3 regions of the Halobacillus litoralis genome follow, and region 2 is predicted to be linked to each of the others. Evidence: riboswitches for the same ligand, from Rfam matches in the RefSeq annotation. Region 2 holds a riboswitch; each other region holds the start of a gene.

Region 1 (3,282 bases), 1.8 Mb from region 2:
CATGTTCATCATCACCAATCAACCTACGTTGAGGGTCCGCTGATAATGTTGTCTTTCCTGTTCCGGAAAGGCCGAAGAATAAAGCCACATCTCCCCTCTTTACCTACGTTAGCTGAGCAATGCATAGGGAGAACGTTCTTCTCGGGAAGAATATAGTTCATGACAGAGAAGATAGACTTTTTAATCTCTCCGGCATATTCGGTGCCACCAATTAAAACAATACGGTGTTTAAAAGAGATCATGATGAATGCTTCTGAGTTCGTTCCATCGGTCTCCGGATTAGCTTTGAAGGTTGGAGCAGAGATTACAGTAAACTCTGCTTCATGATCTTCTACTTCCTGTTCATCTGGACGAATGAACATTTGCTGTGCGAATAAGTTGTGCCAGGCGAACTCTGTGAGTACCTGAAGAGGAAGACGGTGCTTTTCATCTGCCCCCGCAAAGCCCTTAAAGACAAAAAGTTCATTCCGTTCTTTCAAATAATCCAATACTTTATGATATAGTTTTACAAACGTTTGATCATCTATGGGCTGGTTGACAGCTCCCCAGTGAACTTTATCTTGTGTAACATCATCCTGAACGATGAATTTATCTTTCGGAGATCTTCCAGTATAAGTACCCGTCGTTGCCTGGATGGCCCCTTTTTCTGTCAGGGTACCTTCATTACGGTATAAAATCTTTTCCACTAAGTGTGGAACAGATAGCTGGTGGTGGACATGTTCTTGGGCAAGTAAAAGATTCAGTTCAGACATTTGATTTATGGTACTCATATGTGTCGACCCGCCTTTGCATTTATTATGATCAACCTAATGTGAGATTAGTATAACACATTGAATTCTTTAGTCCATACTATACGTGAAAAAGCTTACATTTTATTTATTCTGAATTATCAAACTAGAAACCCACTCTTTTGTTCAACAATCTGGCAGGATTGTGAAAGACTCAGTTTCGAGACTTTTGTTGAGTGGATGGGGGCTGCGGGGAATAACTCGCTTTCCGCGGGAGCGCGGTGAGCCTCCTCAGGCTAACGCCTTGCGGGGTCTCACCAAGCACTCTTTTCCCGCAGGAGTCTCGCCATTCCCCTCCGCCCCTTTGCTATATCAGTGTCTCGAAACCACTCCCCGAATAATCAGCTATTCAGTTTAATGGGAGTATAAGGATAAAATCCCCGTGCCCAGGTATTTGCACTCTGAGAGCTTAATACAGAGCGTTCTATGCTTTTAACAATCGAGATAGCGGAAGACAATCCAACTTGGTAAAGGGGTTCGTTTCTCACATACATCGAATGGGGTGGTTGGGAAGCTGCGAGACTCCCGTGGGAGAAGGAGATAGGCGAGATCCCGCAGGACGCAGTCCCAGGGAGCTCGGCGCTCCCCTACAGGAAAGCGAGTAGCTTCCCAGCCACCCCTGACTCCCATTATGGCAAACGAAACCCTAAAGCATCTCGAAACTGAGTCTTCAACAAACGGGAGCTTATATGGAAGAGTGGGATATTTCTTATTGAAAAAAGTTTCTAATAATATATGTGAATTTCATTCAAACGTTTACTAAATACGAATACGTTAGAATGAGGTGGAATTCAATTGACAACAAATGAGGTTTTCGATACGATAACGGAGAACGGATACTCTCTTATCCAGAGTTGGTGGAGGGACAGGCCCTTTGAAACCCAGCAACCGTCATGCACATGACACGGTGCTAACCTGAAGCAAGGAGGACATGCTCCTTGGACGATAAGAGCGAAAGGAAGCAGCCCCTTTCCTCGAATAGGAAAGGTTTTTTCTTTTTATAAGGCTTTTTTTCAAACAGAGGGATGAGATTGATTCATCCACTCATTAAAACTCAGCCTTTAATGAAGAAATATTCGAACAGGATAACCTGTAGATATTCCTATGTAATTGCTCCATTGGTTGTGAAAAGAGGCAACATGAACATATATGAAACGTATAAAAGTTTCTGCACATACTGGTAAAGAGTTCCGTCTAATACTTTGTACTTACAGAAGGAGGAGTTTTTAAGAATGCCTGCAAACCGCCGGTTATTCACATCAGAATCCGTCACGGAGGGTCATCCGGACAAAATTTGTGACCAGATTTCTGATGCGATATTAGATGAAATTTTAAAAAACGACCCTAACGCGAGGGTTGCATGTGAGACAACAGTGACAACGGGACTTGTACTGGTTTCTGGTGAGATTAGTACAAATACTTACGTGGATATTCCATCCATCGTACGTCAGACGATCAAAGATATCGGATATACTCGTGCGAAGTACGGGTTTGATGCGGATACATGTGCTGTTCTGACTGCGATTGATGAGCAATCCCCTGATATTGCAGGAGGCGTGGACGTTGCTCTTGAATCCCGTGAAGGAAAAATGAGTGACGATGAAATTGAATCGATTGGTGCAGGAGACTAGGGATTGATGTTTGGTTTTGCTAATAATGAAACCAAAGAATTGATGCCTCTTCCAATCTCCTTGGCTCATAAACTCTCTAAACGTCTATCTGATGTTAGAAATGATGGTACACTTGATTACCTTCGTCCAGATGGAAAAACACAAGTGACGGTAGAGTACGACGAAAATGATCAGCCAGTGCGCGTGGATACAATTGTTATTTCTACCCAGCATGCGGAAGAAGTGACTCTGCAACAGATCCAGGAAGATTTGAAGAAACATGTGATTGGGCCGATCGTGCCTGAAGGATATATTGATGAACAGACGAAGTACTTTATTAATCCAACCGGACGCTTCGTCATTGGAGGTCCACAAGGTGACGCCGGGCTAACCGGAAGAAAGATTATCGTCGACACATATGGTGGCTATGCTCGTCATGGAGGGGGAGCCTTCAGTGGTAAAGATGCTACGAAAGTAGACCGTTCTGCTGCATATGCTGCCCGTTACGTTGCGAAAAATATCGTAGCTGCAGGACTTGCGGATTCTGTTGAAGTTCAGCTTGCTTATGCCATCGGTGTTGCGCAGCCTGTTTCTATTGCTATTAACACGAATGGAACAGGTGCGGTTTCTGAGGAGCAACTGGTGGAAGCTGTCCGTGAACTGTTCGACCTTCGCCCAGCAGGAATTATTAAGATGTTGGACCTGCGTCGTCCTATTTATCGTCAAACGGCTGCTTACGGTCATTTCGGACGTACAGATGTGGAGTTCCCTTGGGAGCGTACAGATAAAGCCGAAGAATTGAAGGCACGCTGTCAGTAATAAAAAAAAACCGTTCCAAACAAAAGTTTGGAACGGTTTTTTTCGTTCAAGTGATCGATTTGTGG
Region 2 (3,282 bases):
GGCAAACGCAGCGTTGACCGTTTTTCCTCGTTCATCCATATCTTTCATCGTCGCTAACATAGGGAGGTGATGCGCCGTGGAAGCAATCAATCCTGTTATAGATGTAGAATTCATGCCTAATCTATCACTCAGTCGTCCTATCCACCTCTCTCCCCGCTGATTAATGAAAGCAACAAGGGGATAAGCGCCTGCTAATGTAACGGTAATCCTTCCAACGATGACCATCCCTTCAGATAAAGGTGCCATCCCCGGGAGGACAACGAACCCTGTTAATGATTCAATGATTATAAGTGCGAGACCAGTGATAATTATGATTTCAATGGTTTTTCCGAAATAAGAAAATAACCGGATGGTTACGTTCGTGAACAACCACAAACCTGCCCCAATACAGACGGAAAGAAGAATAGCTGGTGTTAAATTCCGTAACATCCATACCACTTCATATCCTGCCACAGCCCCACCGACAAAGCATCCGATCGGAACCGTAACCAAACCAGCTAAAATTCCTCTTGAAAAGAAAGGACGATCCTCTTTCTTCACAATCGTAAGCGCAACAGGAATTGTGAAAACAAGCGTCGGTCCCATCATCGTACCGAGGAGGGCCCAGGAAAAGGTGGCCGCTTCCTCTTCTAAGGCTAAGGATTCCGCCAGAGAGTAGGCTCCCATGTCAATAGCAAGCATCATGGATGCAAACATCGACGGATCCGCTCCAAACCATAAAAACACGGGACGGATGGCAGGCGCCAACAACTGGGACAGTACAGGTGCGAGGGAGATGATCCCTACCATCGAAAGAGCCAGTGGGCCCATCATCATAAACGCTTCGTAAAACCGCCATCCAAGGGACAGGCGGTGATTAAGCACGTAGTAATCAAGTGCTCCCAATACCATGAAGAAACACATGACAATCAAGATAGCGTCATTAACCCACAAAAGCCCAGCCCCTTCCTTTTTTGAATCTATGTTTACGGCCACTTCAACATAGGGTAGAAGTTTTTCTATAATGGTTTACTCGCCATTTCCTATTGGACGCTGCCATAGCCTTTCAATATTTTTAAAAAGGGGAATAAGAAATGGTACAAGCTCTGTTCATCGCTGCGGTTATTTTCATTGCAGCAAATCTCGTTTATTTTTTCACAAATAAAACATACAGAAAAAGCTACTTCAGCACAGCCCTATTCTTTCAATTATTTTTTGTTCTCACAGGTGTATTAGTGGGGTTTACGCTCCTTTACTATCTGCTGTCTTTAGATGAAGTCATTCTGGTTACTAGTTTATCATCCCGGGACCCTGTCGACCCAACCTTTTTGGACTTGCTTTACTTCAGTGGGGAAACATTGTTGAGCGTAGGTTATGGGGACATGCTGCCTGTTGGGATGGCCCGATTTTTTGCTTTGCTTGAATCAGGAATCGGCATCCTTCTCCCTACGGCCTATTTCTTAAAAGCGATGGATACGTCCAGGCAAAGCGAAGATTAAATATTAAAAGGACCCTTGTGAAAGGGTCCTTTTAGTTATCCAATGGAGCATGCAGCAGAGCCATGCTTTTGTAAATATTTCTGGTGATGCTCTTCTGCTTCATAAAAAGTTGTTGCTTCTTCTACTTCTGTAACGATTGGGCGTTTAAAAATCCCTTTTTCTTCCCATTCTTTGATTTTTTCTTCAGCAATGTATTTCTGGCTTGCATCCGAATGGAAAATGACAGAACGATATTGGTGACCAACATCGATTCCCTGCTTGTTGCGGGATGTCGGATCGTGGGCTTCAAAGAATATATTCACTAGTTCTGCATAAGTGATGACCGTTGGATCATAGTTCACTTTGACAGATTCCGCGTGTCCACTCTTTCCTGCTTTGACCTGTTCATATGTCGGGTTCTCCAGATGGCCGCCAATGTAACCGACCTTCGTTTCTGTCACCCCTTCGAATTTTTCAAAAAATGCTTCTACTCCCCAAAAACATCCTGCACCGAAAATAGCGGTTGCCATTTAACATCTTTCCTTTCCCTTAACGCAACTTCTATCGAGAGCCTTGACGGTTATGGTGCTTACACGAAAAGACCCCTTTTCTTATCCAGTAAGAAAAGGGGTCGCTAATATCCGCACGATCCTCTCATCTCTTAGAATGTTGATACATTCTACAGGAATTGGCACCGTTCTCGTCAATCCGTAGATTGATTCGATGGTTGCCGGGCATCAAAGGGCCAGTCCCTCCGCCTCTCTGGATAAGAAGTTTCCGTTATTTATTTTTTGTTAGTACCCATAGTACTACGTATTTGTAACGAAGTAAAGGATAACAGATTAAAAAATTCTATTGAATGCACATTGAGTTCTTCTTTGAGTTCATTATATTCAGACCTTAACATGCTCATGCCTGTCTGTAAAAAAATCCGCTCTAGCTCAGCTCTGCCCCGTCGTGTAAACTTCCTCGAAAGGCTGGACAATGACAAATCCATCACCTTCAAACTCCATTTGAATCGATTCGCCGCTTCCCCTGCCGATGAGTGTCTTGAAGCTGATGTCCGTTTTGAAATTCGGCTCTAAGTGCCCGGACCACGCCACAGTAGCATGCGGGTCTGTAATGACAGGTTCACCAGGACGTACGAGCAGCGTCAACGGTTCATAGTGCGAAGTAATCGCGACGCGCCCACTCCCGCTGAGGGTTACGTTGAACAACCCACCTGAAACCATACCGGCTACTTTTTTCATCAGTTTGATATCCCAGTCAATGCTTGGTTCAAAGGCAAGAAGATCGTTGCCATTCACCGTAATCGTTTCATTATCCAGGTCAAAAATAGTAATCTTTTTGCCCTGATCGGCAAGGTAAAGTCGCCCGCGACCAGTGGCCTTCATTAAAGAACTCCCTTCACCGGTCATGGCTTTTTTAAATAAACGACCGACGCCATGCTCGAGGATTCCTTCTCTTTCAAATTTAATGTTCCCATTATAAGAAATCATCGCTCCTGCTTTTGCCCACACTTGATCGAGGAGGTTTACCTCAAGAATTCTCGGGGTCTCCAGCTCAAAATAATCATTCTCTGATTCATCCTGTTTCGTTTTTCTAATAAATTCATCAATAGAGTAGTCGCTCATTGTATGTTCCTCCTAATCATATTCTATAGTTATTTATGCTTCCTCATTGCTTCTATACCACGATGGATCAAAATCGAGTCCTAAAGTTTACGTATCTGTAACTCAGTGGAAATGATTAAAACAGCCTTCGTAATTTTCTATTCAATAAACGCAAATTAATCCCTACTTTAAAATATACATTTTACTGTTCC
Region 3 (3,282 bases), 1.1 Mb from region 2:
AGAAAGATCTCTGTAGCAGGTTCCGGTAAAGGCTCTACCCCCTCAAAATACCCGTAGACGACCGGGCGCAAAGGCTTGGTTTCTTCATACTTCTCTGCACCTGTCCAATGAGCAATGTTCGAGTTTTTCCCATCAGCCCCAACGATCAAATCAGCATAGAAATCTTGTGGGCTCCCTTTTTCTATTAGACTGACGCCAACGACCTTCTCCTCTTCCCAGATCAATTCTCGTGCCGCGGTATCGGGTTTGAAATGGACGGATGGGAAAGTGACCGCTCGATCAATCAGCATGGAGTCGAGCTTGTCTCTTCTTGGAATGATGGTATAGGACGTCCTTGGTCCTTCTACGAAACTGCTCCCAATATAGGTCCTCATTCTCGTTACTTTTCTCAAACCCGACTCTTCGAGTTGCTTAAGCACGCCTAATTTTTCTAAGAATCCTGTGTGGGACATAAAATGAGTGGATAATGTATTACTTGGAAAACTGGCTTTATCAACAAGGAGGACCTTCTTCCCCATTTCTCCTAACAATATAGCTAAACTTGCGCCGGCTACACGTGCACCGACGATAATGACATCATAATGAGCATTCATGATTGCACACACCTTCACGTATCGTTTACCTCCATCATAACTGGAGTACCACGAAAACTCTAGAGTGGTCAGTTGTAGATAAGCTCCCTTCAGTTGGAGACTCAGTTCGAGATGTTTCCGTGGTTCGTTGCCATAATAAGCGCTAGGGGTGGTTGGGAAGCCGCTCGCTTTCCTGCGGGGATGACGGCAAGCCTCCTCCAGCTCCGCTCTGTGGGGTCTAGCCAGCCAATCCATTCCCGCGGGAGTCTCGCAGCTTCCCAACCACCCCATTCGATGAATGTGAGAAACGAACCCCTTTACCCATTTGGATTGTCTTCCACTATACTACTGTTATAAGCATAAAGCGCCCTGTATCAAGCTAAATAACTGCATATTCTAGAAGTGGTTTCGAGACACTCATACGGCCAAGGGGCGGAGGGAAACGGTGAGACTCCTATGGGACGTGTGGGACAGGTGAGACCCCGCAGGACGAAGTCCGAGGAGGCTCACCGCCCGCCCCATGGAAAGCGAACGGTTTCCCGGAGCCCCTAAACGCACACAAACATCTCGAAACTGAGCCTTCAACAATCCTGCCATATACTTTAATAACTGATTATAGATAATTGCACATAAAAAAACTCCCGCGGTGGGGAGTTTTAGTTAGTAGGTGCGCTCTTCTTCAACTTCATGGTTTTGATCCAAGATTTGAAGTTTGCTCGGTTTGTTTTCCTTTGCGATTTCTTCTGCTTTAGCAACCGCAGTATCACGCTCATCATAAAGATCTGTCGGAGCGACATCTTCAATTTTTACAAACCAGCCGGTTACATCTTTATTAGGTACAACACTATATTGTTTCATGAACTTCACTCCTATCTCATAGACTTAATTATCCATTCCCACAGCTAGGAGGGTTCAAACGTATCAAAATTGTTTGACAATGAGAAAAGACGCCTTTATAATTTCAAACAAGTCAGAAAAATTGAATAAAAACAACTCTTATCGAGAGCGGCAGAGGGACTAGGCCCTACGACGCCCGGCAACCTTCAAGGTATTACCTTGAAAAGGTGCTACATCCTACAGATCACATGATCTGAAAGATAAGGGGAGGTATGAGATACATAAAGCCCTCTTCTTACTTACAGAAGAGGGCTTTTCGTTTTCCCTCTTCTACAAAGTGGATGCCCTAGAAAAAAGCAGAGGAGGAACTTTTCATGAGTACACCATTCCATACGTTCGGTCCTGAAACGAATTTGCTTCACGGCGGTCAAGAACCGGATCCAGCTACAGGGTCCCGCGCTGTACCGATTTATCAGACGACATCGTATGTTTTCAATGATACGGAACATGCTCAAAATCTTTTTTCGCTTGCGGAACCTGGAAACATTTATTCACGCATCGGAAACCCGACCGTCGATGTATTTGAACAACGACTCGCTCTTCTTGAGGACGGGGCCGCGGCGGTGGCGACAGCATCAGGTATGTCTGCGATCACGATGGCTATTCTGAATGTCGCTAAAGCCGGTGATGATATTGTGACTTCAACAAACCTCTATGGAGGGACCTACAATTTGTTTGTCCACACCCTCCCCCGCTATGGGATCAATGTCCATTTTGTTGAAGAAGATGATCCGGAATCATTCGCCAAGGCGATTACTCCTCATACAAAAGCGATTTTTGCTGAAACGATCGGTAATCCGAGCTTGAATGTATTGGACATTGAAGCGATTGCAGATGTCGCTCATGACCACCACATCCCTCTCATCATTGATAATACATTCGCTACCCCATATGTCTGTAGACCGATTGATTGGGGTGCTGACATCGTAGTGCACTCGGCCACTAAATGGATTGGCGGACATGGCACGGCTATTGGAGGTGTTGTCGTTGATAGTGGACGTTTCAACTGGAATCATGAAAAATTCCCAGGATTTACGGAGCCTGATGAAAGCTATAACGGCATCCGATTCGGGATCGATGTAGGTCCCGCTGCTTTCGCCATAAAATTACGCGTACAGCTGCTTCGAGACATAGGGGCATGTCTCAGCCCACAAAACGCTTTCTTACTTTTGCAGGGTTTGGAAACTTTACACTTGCGAGTGAAAACACATGCCGATCAGGCTTTGGAAATTGCCGAATATTTGAACCATCACGAAGGGGTTGAATGGGTGAATTATCCAGGCTTGAAGGATCACCCCACTTATTCCCTGGCAAAAAAATATTTCCACTACGGTCATGGATCGATCGTTGTTTTCGGAATTAAAGGAGGGCGTGAAGCAGGACGCAAACTAATTGATCAAAGCACCATCTGGTCGCATGTAGCAAACGTCGGAGATGCTAAATCTTTAATCATCCACCCGGCCTCTACAACCCACCAGCAATTAAGCGATGAAAACTTGAGTAAATCAGGTGTAACAGAAGAACTTGTCCGCTTGTCTGTCGGGTTAGAGTCTGTAGAAGATTTAATTCAGGACCTGGACAACGCCATTTTCCACGCCACTGGATATAAGAAACCCTACGGGAAAGGCAAGCATGTGGCAGAGCCTGTTTTATCTTCCTCCCTGGATCGTTCGAACGGGGAATTGAGAAAAAGAGTAATCGGAATTGTTGGCTCAAGTGCTCTTCTTGTAGAGCAGAGCAAGCTGGAAAGACTGGGATTCGAAGTTGTTACCTTCTCTCACATTGAAGATCTTCAAAAAGTAACGAATGTCAA

Evidence for each region. A riboswitch is a leader RNA that binds a small molecule or an ion and turns the genes downstream of it on or off. The one in region 2 is predicted to bind S-adenosylmethionine.
Region 1: linked by a shared signal. The riboswitch ahead of metK (methionine adenosyltransferase) and the one ahead of msrA (peptide-methionine (S)-S-oxide reductase MsrA) in region 2 are both predicted to bind S-adenosylmethionine.
Region 3: linked by a shared signal. The riboswitch ahead of LC065_RS06395 (O-acetylhomoserine aminocarboxypropyltransferase/cysteine synthase family protein) and the one ahead of msrA (peptide-methionine (S)-S-oxide reductase MsrA) in region 2 are both predicted to bind S-adenosylmethionine.

What each region holds. Positions count from the first base shown of each region.
Region 1 covers NZ_CP129016.1:1,981,834-1,985,115, forward strand. The annotation lists partial or broken gene pckA (phosphoenolpyruvate carboxykinase (ATP)) at 1-770, opposite strand, end outside; SAM riboswitch class I at 1,630-1,740, shown strand; partial or broken gene metK (methionine adenosyltransferase) at 2,021-3,217, shown strand.
Region 2 covers NZ_CP129016.1:176,717-179,998, forward strand. The annotation lists gene eutH (ethanolamine utilization protein EutH) at 1-933, opposite strand, end outside; gene LC065_RS01035 (ion channel) at 1,074-1,478, shown strand; gene msrA (peptide-methionine (S)-S-oxide reductase MsrA) at 1,514-1,987, opposite strand; SAM riboswitch class I at 2,109-2,230, opposite strand; gene LC065_RS01045 (AIM24 family protein) at 2,399-3,091, opposite strand; gene LC065_RS01050 (alpha/beta hydrolase family protein) at 3,273-3,282, opposite strand, start outside.
Region 3 covers NZ_CP129016.1:1,239,395-1,242,676, reverse strand. The annotation lists gene LC065_RS06405 (NAD(P)/FAD-dependent oxidoreductase) at 1-593, opposite strand, end outside; gene LC065_RS06400 (DUF2188 domain-containing protein) at 1,233-1,430, opposite strand; SAM riboswitch class I at 1,566-1,676, shown strand; gene LC065_RS06395 (O-acetylhomoserine aminocarboxypropyltransferase/cysteine synthase family protein) at 1,784-3,282, shown strand, end outside.